Regions from separate parts of the Bacillus sp. GM2 genome, predicted to be linked through region 3. Evidence: riboswitches for the same ligand, from Rfam matches in the RefSeq annotation. Region 3 holds a riboswitch; each other region holds the start of a gene.
The links. Region 3 has a riboswitch for thiamine pyrophosphate ahead of tenA (thiaminase II). Riboswitches for the same ligand answer to the same signal wherever they lie in the genome.

Region 1 (3,280 bases), on a different contig from region 3:
CGGATTTATCTTTTTAATGTTTTTAAGCGGGCTTGAAATCGATTTTTCCGCATTTGAAAAAGGAAAGAAAAAGCAGCTGCTTCCGAGCGGAAAGGCAGCGCCGAATACATTTAAAACGGCTTCGGTCATCTTTATTGCCGTCTTTATTTTATCGCTCGGCCTTTCTTACAGCTTTGTCATGGCAGGATTTATTGACAACGCCTTTTTAATGACGCTGATCATTTCGACAATTTCGCTCGGGGTTGTCGTTCCGACGCTGAAGGAAGAGCGTCTCATGAAGACGAATATCGGCCAGATTATTTTGCTTGTCGCCGTTATTGCCGATCTTGTCACGATGATTCTGCTTGCAGTGTTCGCCTCAATCTACGGCGACGAAAACAGCAATATGTGGCTGCTGATGATCTTATTTGCCGCCGGCGTCGTTTTATACCTGTTCGGAAGGGTATTTAAAAAGCGGCCTTTTGTCGAAGTGCTGTCAAAAGGCACGATCCAGATCGGTACAAGGGCGATATTTACGCTGATCATCGTACTTGTGGCGCTGTCCGAGTCGCTCGGTGCAGAAAACATACTCGGCGCGTTTTTAGCCGGGGTGCTTGTATCGCTGCTTTCACCGAACAAGGAGCTCGTTCAGCAGCTCGATTCATTCGGCTACGGATTCCTCATCCCGATCTTCTTTGTGATGACAGGCGTCAAATTGGACATTTGGTCGCTGTTTGGCAATCCGAAAATTTTAGTGATGATCCCGCTTCTGTTTGTGGCTCTATTAATCAGCAAAGTCATTCCGGTGCTGTTTTTGAAAAAGTGGTATGACATGAAAACCGTGCTGGCTTCCGGTTTTCTCCTGACTTCCACGCTTTCTTTGGTGATCGCGGCGACAACGATCGGCGAGCGCATCGGCGTCATTGACGCGCAGATGTCCGGCGCGCTGATTCTGGTGGCTGTCATTACATGCATCATCACACCGACCGGCTTTAAAAAATTAATGCCGAAAACGGAAAACGAAAAAGAGAAAAAGATGATCACCTTTATCGGCGCAAATCAAATGACGCTGCCGGTCACGCTCGAACTTTCTCCGGAAGATTATCACGTCAGAATCCTGCATGTCCGGCAGGAAAAAAAGGAAGAAAAGCTGGCGGACCCGGTGTTTGATGTTGAAGTTTTGCCTGATTATGAATACGAGACGCTTCAATCATTCGGTGTTTTCCAAACGGATATACTCGTCGTCGCCACAGGCAGTGAAGAGCGCAATACAGGGATCGCGCTTTTTGCGAAGGAGCAGAAAGTCGCGAGAATTATCGCCAGCGCAGATTCTCCAGACGCCGAATCCAGACTGAAAGATAACGGAATTGATACATTCTCCATTCTGCTTTCAACAAAAACGCTGCTGCGCGCGCTTATCGAGGCGCCTGGCGTTATGAAACTCCTGACGAACCAGGATGCGTCGCTGTATCAGATCAATATGAGCAATGAGCGATTTGACGGTGTCCTGTTAAGGGAGTTTCCGTTTACGGGAGATGTCATCTTCGTCCGGATTTTCCGCGGGGTTGACAGCATCGTGCCCCACGGGGATACAAGGCTGCAATTGGGTGACAGGCTGATCGCCACCGGTTCGCGCGAATATATTGCGGAATTGAGAAAAACGCTTGGAGACTGATGCTTGACCATTTTGCAATTCGTGATAAGATAAAAGTATAAACTGAATGAACAAGAAATGTTTTCCACTAGGGGAGTCCTTGATAAGGGCTGAGATAAAAGTGTGACTTTTAGACCCTCATAACCTGAACAGGTTCAAACCTGCGTAGGGAAGTGGCACGGTATTTGAGTATGTATATATGCAAATTCCAAACCACTTTCCTTGCGGGAAAGTGGTTTTTTTATGTTCAGAATCGAAGGAGGAGCCTCGAAATGAAGTTTTCAGAAGAATGCCGAAACAGCGCTGCAAAATGGTGGGAAGGCAGTTTTGTCCATCCGTTTATTCAAGGGATTGGAGACGGCACACTTCCGGTTGATCGATTTAAATACTATGTCATGCAGGATTCCTACTATTTGACCCACTTTGCCAAAGTCCAATCCTTTGGTGCGGCATATGCTCACGATTTATATACGACAAGCCGGATGGCTGAACACGCGAAAGGCACATATGAAGCCGAGATGTCGCTCCATAGGAAATTCACCGATCTATTGGGAATCACAAAGGAAGAACTGGAGTCGTTTCAACCGTCGCCGACAGCGTATGCGTACACATCGCATATGTACCGTTCTGTCGTCAGCGGCAGCTTTGCGGAAATACTGGCCGCTTTGCTTCCTTGCTATTGGCTTTATTATGACGTCGGTGAAACGTTAAAAACGTGCAGGCCTGACAGCGCGATTTATCAAGAATGGATCGCGACATACGGAGGCGACTGGTTTAGAGAACATGTGATGGAACAGATCAACCGCTTCGATGAGCTGGCTGAAAACGCCGATGAGAAAACGCGCGCGAAGATGAAGGAGAACTTCGTCATCTCCAGCTTCTACGAATACAGCTTCTGGGATATGGCCTACCAAAAAGAAAGCTGGGCAAAAAGCGGGGTGGATCAGCTTGCATCTGCACGCGATCACCGATGACAAGCACTCTGTGGAAGAGCTAGCTGCAAAAATCATCTCGATTCAAAATGCCGTTGACTTTATCCACATTAGGGAAAGGTCAAAAAAAGTAAGCGAAATATCAAGTTTAATCGACCGCCTGGCCGAAGAAGGGGTTGATAAGCGGAAACTTATCATCAACGACAGAGTGGATATCGCTTTGTTTCATCACATTCACCGGGTGCAGCTGCCTTCACACGGCTTTTCCGTCAAAAGTGTGAGGAGCCGTTTTCCGCATTTGAAAATCGGAAAGTCCGTACATTCGCCAGAAGAAGCGGTTCAGGCTGAAACTGAAGGTGCAGATTACGTGCTGTTCGGCCACATTTTTGAAACGGACTGTAAAAAGGGCCGCAAAGGAAGAGGGGCTCTCAGCCTGGCTGAAGTGAAGAGGGCTGTAAGCATTCCGGTCATTGCGATCGGAGGTATTACCGAACAACGACTGGCGGAAGTCAAAATGGCAGACGGCATCGCCGTGATGTCGGGGATCTTTTCCCATGACAGACCGGATGAGGCGGCCGCGCGGCTTGCCTGTCTCGCGAAGGGAGATTCATATGAGAAAGCGCTATGATACGATCGTGATCGGCGGAGGCATCATCGGGACATCCATCGCTTACCATCTTGTGAAAGCGGGGAAAAAAACGGCCGTGTTTGAAAG
Region 2 (3,280 bases), on a different contig from region 3:
GATCTGAAGGGAGCAAGCCTCCTAGTGGAAGTATACGATCTGCAGGGCAATTTCATTTTGGATGTATTGCTGACGCCTGAAATGATCGGATCTGATTTAATTCATGACACAGGGTCGAAAGTGAAGCAAACCCAAACGGCTGTTAAACACGACGCAAAGAAATCTCATGTGAAAAAGACGGTTAAAGGTGCAAAGCTTCCGAAAACGGCCGGGCATTACGCAGAATGGTCGATCTTTGGCGCCGTTCTGATGTTTGGCGGATTGTTTATGGTCAGAAGGCTTCGAAAAGCGGCTTAACATTTTACTTCCCATTCTAAGTCTGTATAGAATGGGAAGTTTTTATAAGGAGTGAAAGGAAATTAAGGCACATCGAAAAAAGATCATCTGGCTTGCAGCCATTGCGATGGTTGCGTGCGGCGCTTATTTTACAACAACGAATGTGTTCAAGCTGATGCACGGCTACGCTCTATTTTCATTTCAGCAGATGAAAGAAGAGGAAAAGCCTGAAAAACCTCCGATTCAGACGACGAAAAAAGAAAAGACGGCAATTGATCAAACATTTGAAACCGGGGAGAAAATCGGTGATCTTGTTATTCCGAAAATCAATGCAAGGCTTCCGATATATCACGGAACAGATGAAGACGAGCTGCAAAAAGGCGTGGGCCATTTCGCAGGATCCGTTCTGCCTGGAGAAGATGACAACTCGGTTTTATCAGGCCACCGGGATACGGTTTTCCGAAAACTCGGCCGAGTGGGGAAAGGCGATCAGTTAATTGTTGAAGCTTCCTACGGAACTTTTACATACAAAGTGAAAAAGGTCCGAATCGTGGATGCGGATGACCGGACGGTGATAGTTCCAAAGCCGAGAGCGACATTGACGGTTTCCACCTGCTATCCTTTTGACTTTATCGGTTCAGCACCGGAGCGGTATATATTGGTCGCAGATTTGATTAAAACATAAAAAACAGCGGAATCTCAGGCGAATCCGCTGTTTTTTTATGTTATCTCATGTTTGTTCTGTTTTCTAGAAGTCTTGGTGCGGTTAGCAGCAGTATACAAAGGACGATTGTGCAGACAATGAAAGACGGAAGCATATACGTTCCATTATATACCAATGAATAAATCCATACCGGAGTGCCTTTAGGCGCATAGTTTCCAAAAAAGACAGCGCCGCTGATGACATGTGCGAGAAATTTCAGTCCGCTTCCAAGAAGGACGGCCAGCATAACATAGGAAATGATCTTTCCTTTTTGTTTCTCAAATGAAGCATTTCGGATCGATCCGGCAAAAAAGCCGCCGATTCCCGCGGCCGTAGGCGCGATAAAGTAATCAAGAAGAAGCTGCAGAGGATGAACAACGTAAAATCCTCCAGTGACAAATTGAAGCAATCCGGCTAAAAACCCGGTCGCCAGCCCTGCCTTGAGCCCCCATCTAAAGGAGATCAGGAAGATCGGAATCATCATGACGGCGATTGAACCGCCTTGAGGCATTTTTAAAAACATTCCGGACACCATATCAAGTATAAGTGCTATTCCTGTCATAATCGCAATTTCAATCAGCTGTACAAGTTGTTTAGATTGATTCATCATAACCCTCACTTTTGATGAACAAAGGGATACTGGACTTCTTTCCCAATAAAAAAAGCAATGCGGGGAAGGAGTAGGACAGTTTTCCACGCACTGCTTTGGATGCAATTAGAAATGACTTTGCCACATTCCTACGCCAGCATTAACTAACAGGTTCGAAGGGTCAGAACGGTCGTTCACTCTCAGCCCGGAGGCTCCCCTTGTGGTCATCAAGTTATTTAGTTATATTCTACTATACTAAAAAAAGAAACGGACGACAAGCTAATTTTTCGAAAAACTTTTGCTGAAACCCTCCAATATGTAGCAAGGCAAACATCTTTTCCTTTATAATAGAACTTATTCGTACGTACAAGATCAGTAAAGGGTTGATCTGATGGGTGAACTTACAAAATACAGCATGGTGAAAAATAAAATTAAATCGTGGATATATGAAGGCAAAGTGAAGCCGGGCGAAAAAATTCATTCGGAAAACGAATTGATGAAAATATTTGGTGTAAGCAGGCATACGATCCGGCAAGCGATTGGCGACCTTGTTCATGAAGGGCTTTTATACAGAGAGCAGGGCTCAGGGACGTATTGCTCCCACCGTCTTCAGCTTTCTGAAAAAGGAAGGGAAAGAAATAAGATGATCGGGGTCATGACGACTTACCTTTCGGATTACATTTTTCCTTCTATTATAAGAGGAATCGAATCGTCCCTGTCCAGTGAAGGATACACCCTTGTCGTCGCGAGCACCAATAATGACAATGAAAAAGAAAAACAATGCCTTGTGAATATGCTTGACAAAAAAATTGCCGGGTTGATCGTGGAGCCGACGAAAACAGGAAGCTTTAACCCGAATTTAAGTTACTATTTGACGCTTGAACAACATCATATTCCGTATTTGATGATCAACCAATTTTATCAGGAGTTAAATCCGCCCCATTTCATTTTGGATGATGAACACGGCGGTTTTATCGCCACGGAGCATTTGATTAAGCTCGGCCATGAAAAAGTGTTCGGTTTCTTTAAACAGGACGATATGCAGGGCGCCAACCGGATGAAAGGATTTATCCGTGCTTTCAGAGAAAACGGCTTGTCGTTTTACCCTGAAATGGTCGTGACGTACACAACAGAGAACAAAAAACAAAAAACGATAGCTGAAACCAGGAAGCGGCTTTCTTCATCAGACCGTCCGACTGCTATATTCTGCTATAACGACGAGATCGCGCTTATGGTGTTGGATGTCGTGAGGGAATTCGGTTTGAAGGTGCCGGAAGACATATCGATTGTGGGATATGACGACTCACACTTGAGCGAGGCATCTGAAGTGAAGCTGACGTCAGTCACCCATCCGAAAATGCAGATGGGGATTGAGGCGGCAAGATGGATGATTGCCAAAGTTGAGGGACGCAACACGGATCAGCTTGAGCATTCCACCGTCTACAAACCTGAACTGGTTGTCAGACATTCGACCGCCAAGCTGAAAAGGTAGGCTGTATAAGCTTTATCCGCCAACCAGCGTGAATGAAAATATATCCTGTTAAAAAGCTCCGGAATGAGGAGCTTTTTATTCAAGTGAAAGCTGATAGCGGAGAGTTTAATGTCATCCTCGAAGCTTCGGCCCATGTGCAGCTTTAGCAAATCGATTTTTAAAGACCGCTGTATACCTTTATATAGAAGAAAGCGGTAAGGAGAAATAAATGGCGTCAATT
Region 3 (3,280 bases):
AAGGGAAAGAAGACATCGATTGGTTTGCTCCGATTGTGGCCGACGCTGAAGCGGGCTTCGGCGGCCAGCTGAATGTGTTCGAGCTGATGAAAAGCATGATTGAAGCCGGCGCCGCGGGAGTTCACTTTGAAGATCAGCTGTCGTCTGAGAAAAAGTGCGGACATTTGGGCGGAAAAGTGCTGCTTCCAACGCAAACGGCGGTGCGTAATTTGATTGCCGCGCGTCTCGCCGCAGATGTGATGGGAGTCCCGACCATTCTTATTGCCCGCACGGACGCGAATGCGGCCGACCTGATCACAAGCGACGTCGATTCATATGATGCGCCGTTTTTGACCGGAGAACGAACAGCGGAAGGGTTCTTCAAAACAAAGCCGGGCCTTGATCAGGCGATTGCCAGAGGTTTGGCGTATGCGCCTTATGCCGATTTGATCTGGTGTGAAACGTCTGAGCCGAATATTGAAGAAGCCCGCCGGTTTGCACAGGCGATCCATGAAAAATTCCCGGGCAAACTGCTCGCCTACAACTGCTCCCCTTCGTTCAACTGGAAGGCCAAACTGGATGATAACACGATCTTGAACTTCCAGAAACAGCTCAGTGAAATGGGCTATAAATTTCAATTTGTCACACTGGCAGGCTTCCACGCCTTAAACCACGGCATGTTTGAATTGGCCCGCCAATATAAGCACCGCGGAATGGCGGCGTACTCTGATCTGCAGCAGGCCGAGTTTGCCAGCGAAGTCCACGGCTATACGGCGACAAGGCATCAGCGCGAAGTCGGAACGAGCTACTTTGATGAAGTCGCCCAGGTTGTGACAGGCGGGACTTCATCAACCACTGCACTGAAGGGATCGACTGAAGCGGAACAATTTCAATCATAAAAACGTAAAAAGCCGCCCAATCACGGGCGGCTTGCTTGTTGTCTATCAAGTTAGCAATTGACATCATTGGAAGGGGCGGTAAAAGGGTTTTCCCTAATAACAGTCAGTGTCTGATGATTCTTGTTGGTTCTTTTGGCCGGCCGGTTGTCTTTGCTGAAAGAATAGAACAAATACACAGCCATTGTCAAAATCAAGATAAACATCATCATAAATATCCCCTCCAAATGTTTTGTCTTCACTATATTAGACGAACAAGCCTGCAAAAAGGTTTCAGAAAATTAACATTTTTCCATAAATATTTTACCCGCTGCATCTTCTGTATGAAACCCGGCGGTTTTATACAAGAATAAAACTGAAAAACTCAGGTTGACATCATAATCATTGATGTGTAGAGTAAAAGTTAATGTAATAGGAAGTCCACTAGGGGAGCCGTAAGCCGGCTGAGACAAGAAGCGATCTTGGACCCTTTGAACCTGATCTAGTTCATACTAGCGTAGGGAAGTGGAGCCGGTGTCTTTATGATTTCATCATACAAAGGCCGCTCCATTTTGGGGCGGCTTTTTTGCGTATAAAGCGGCTCGCTCCCCCTGTGCCTTCCTTATAAAACCGATTGCTGAGGAGGCTATCTACATGAGTTTTTCTGCAGAACTGCGCCGCGAGGCAGACCCTATTTTTGAAGCCATTTTTGAGCATCCGTTTGTATTGGAGCTGGCGTCCGGGAGGCTGAAAAAGGAGCAGCTTATTCATTATGTGAAGCAAGATTACGAGTATTTGAACGCTTTTATTCAAATCTACGGAATTGCGATTTCCAAGTGTCAAAACCGGAAAGACATGGAGATGTTTCATGAGCAGATTTCGTTTGTATTAAACAGCGAAGTGCACCCGCACAACAACCTGTGCCGGGCCGCGGGGGTGGCGTATGAATCTCTGCAGGGCTATCCGCTTGCACCTTCTGCCCATCATTATATCCGCCATATGCTGACGGCGGCGCACGAAGGCACGCTGGGAGAGATATTAGCCGTCTTGCTGCCTTGTCCGTGGACATATTGGGAGATCGGAAAAAAATTGATGATGGACGTTCAGCCTGACCCGTCGCATCCATTTTATGACTGGATCTGTTTTTACGGAGACAGAACCGATTCGATCACGACAAAGTTTTGCGCCCGCCTGGATGAATGGGCCGAAACAGCGGGCAAGGCTGAAAAAGAAAAAATGAAGGAGCTCTTTTTGCAAAGCTGTCAGCTTGAATACGGCTTTTGGGAGATGGCTTATACGGTTGAAGATTGGCCTGTGGAAATGGAGGCGGTGAGACGATGAATTGGAACATGAAAGAAGTCGTGATGGCAGTGATCTTGTCTGTTGCATGCGGCGTCATTTACTTAGGATGGTCCACCTTGTGGATCCCTGTTTCAGCTATTGTCGGGCCCGTCGGAGCGAACTTTATGTTCGGCATTTGGGTGATCGCCAGCCCGATTGTCGCTTATATCATCCGTAAACCGGGTGCGGCGCTGATTGCCGAGACGGCGGCTGCGGCGGTCGAACTGCTGACTGGAAGCCACTTTGGGCTGTCAGCATTATTAATCGGTGTGTTCCAGGGAGCCGGTGCGGAAATCGCGTTTGCGATCTTTCGCTATAAGCGTTATAACTTGTTTACCCTTATGCTTTCCGGTGCGCTTGCCGCGGTCGGAAGCATGACATACAGCCTGATGGCGAACGGTTTTGCCTACTATACGACGCAAACGCTGATCTTGACGCTTATCATCCAAATCATCAGCGGCATTGTACTCGGCGGCTGGCTGGCAAAAGCCGTTGTCGAAGCGCTTGCGAAAACGGGAGTCCTGAACCAGTATGAGATCATGAAGGAACAGCGGAAGAAGGATGATGCCGATGCGTTCATTTCTCGGATGCAGTAACCTTTCCGTCCGTTTTTATCATCGTCCTGAAACAGTCCTGGACCGGGTCTCGCTGTCGATTGGGCAGGGCGAAAAATTGCTGATACTCGGTCCGAGCGGAAGCGGCAAATCGACGCTGTTGTCCGTGCTTTCCGGCATCATTCCTGAACATATCGAAGCTGAAGTCACAGGCGAAGTCAATCGCAGAAAGAGCGCCGGCGTTATGTTTCAGGATCCGGATTCGCAGTTTTGCATGCTTCATGTTGATGAAGAAATCGCTTTTAGCCTAGAAAACCGGTCCGTCTCCCGAAAAGATATGGACGGCATCATCTCGGAGCTGATGGAGCAAGTCGGCTTAAAGATAGATAAGAAAACGCCGATCGAAACCTTGTCAGGCGGGATGAAGCAGAGACTGGCATTAGCGTGCCTGCTCGCTCTGGAGCCTGAAGTGCTGTTTTTTGACGAGCCGACGGCGCAGCTGGACCCTGCCAGCCGGAAAGACATCTTTGC

Region 1: it holds a riboswitch for thiamine pyrophosphate, as region 3 does, so the genes downstream of both, tenA (thiaminase II) here and tenA (thiaminase II) in region 3, are expected to answer to the same signal.
Region 2: it holds a riboswitch for thiamine pyrophosphate, as region 3 does, so the genes downstream of both, thiT (energy-coupled thiamine transporter ThiT) here and tenA (thiaminase II) in region 3, are expected to answer to the same signal.

What each region holds. Positions count from the first base shown of each region.
Region 1 is NZ_JBRKSZ010000007.1:2,287,173-2,290,452, reverse strand. It holds gene ACVC9U_RS12705 (monovalent cation:proton antiporter family protein) at 1-1,654, shown strand, start outside; TPP riboswitch at 1,714-1,822, shown strand; gene tenA (thiaminase II) at 1,906-2,607, shown strand; gene tenI (thiazole tautomerase TenI) at 2,582-3,193, shown strand; gene thiO (glycine oxidase ThiO) at 3,177-3,280, shown strand, end outside.
Region 2 is NZ_JBRKSZ010000007.1:417,792-421,071, forward strand. It holds gene ACVC9U_RS03055 (processed acidic surface protein) at 1-297, shown strand, start outside; gene ACVC9U_RS03060 (class D sortase) at 404-961, shown strand; gene thiT (energy-coupled thiamine transporter ThiT) at 1,002-1,586, opposite strand; TPP riboswitch at 1,698-1,797, opposite strand; gene ACVC9U_RS03070 (GntR family transcriptional regulator) at 1,960-3,060, shown strand.
Region 3 is NZ_JBRKSZ010000008.1:1,138,609-1,141,888, forward strand. It holds gene aceA (isocitrate lyase) at 1-878, shown strand, start outside; gene ACVC9U_RS20440 (hypothetical protein) at 929-1,087, opposite strand; TPP riboswitch at 1,291-1,395, shown strand; gene tenA (thiaminase II) at 1,509-2,195, shown strand; gene ACVC9U_RS20450 (ECF transporter S component) at 2,192-2,791, shown strand; gene ACVC9U_RS20455 (ABC transporter ATP-binding protein) at 2,766-3,280, shown strand, end outside.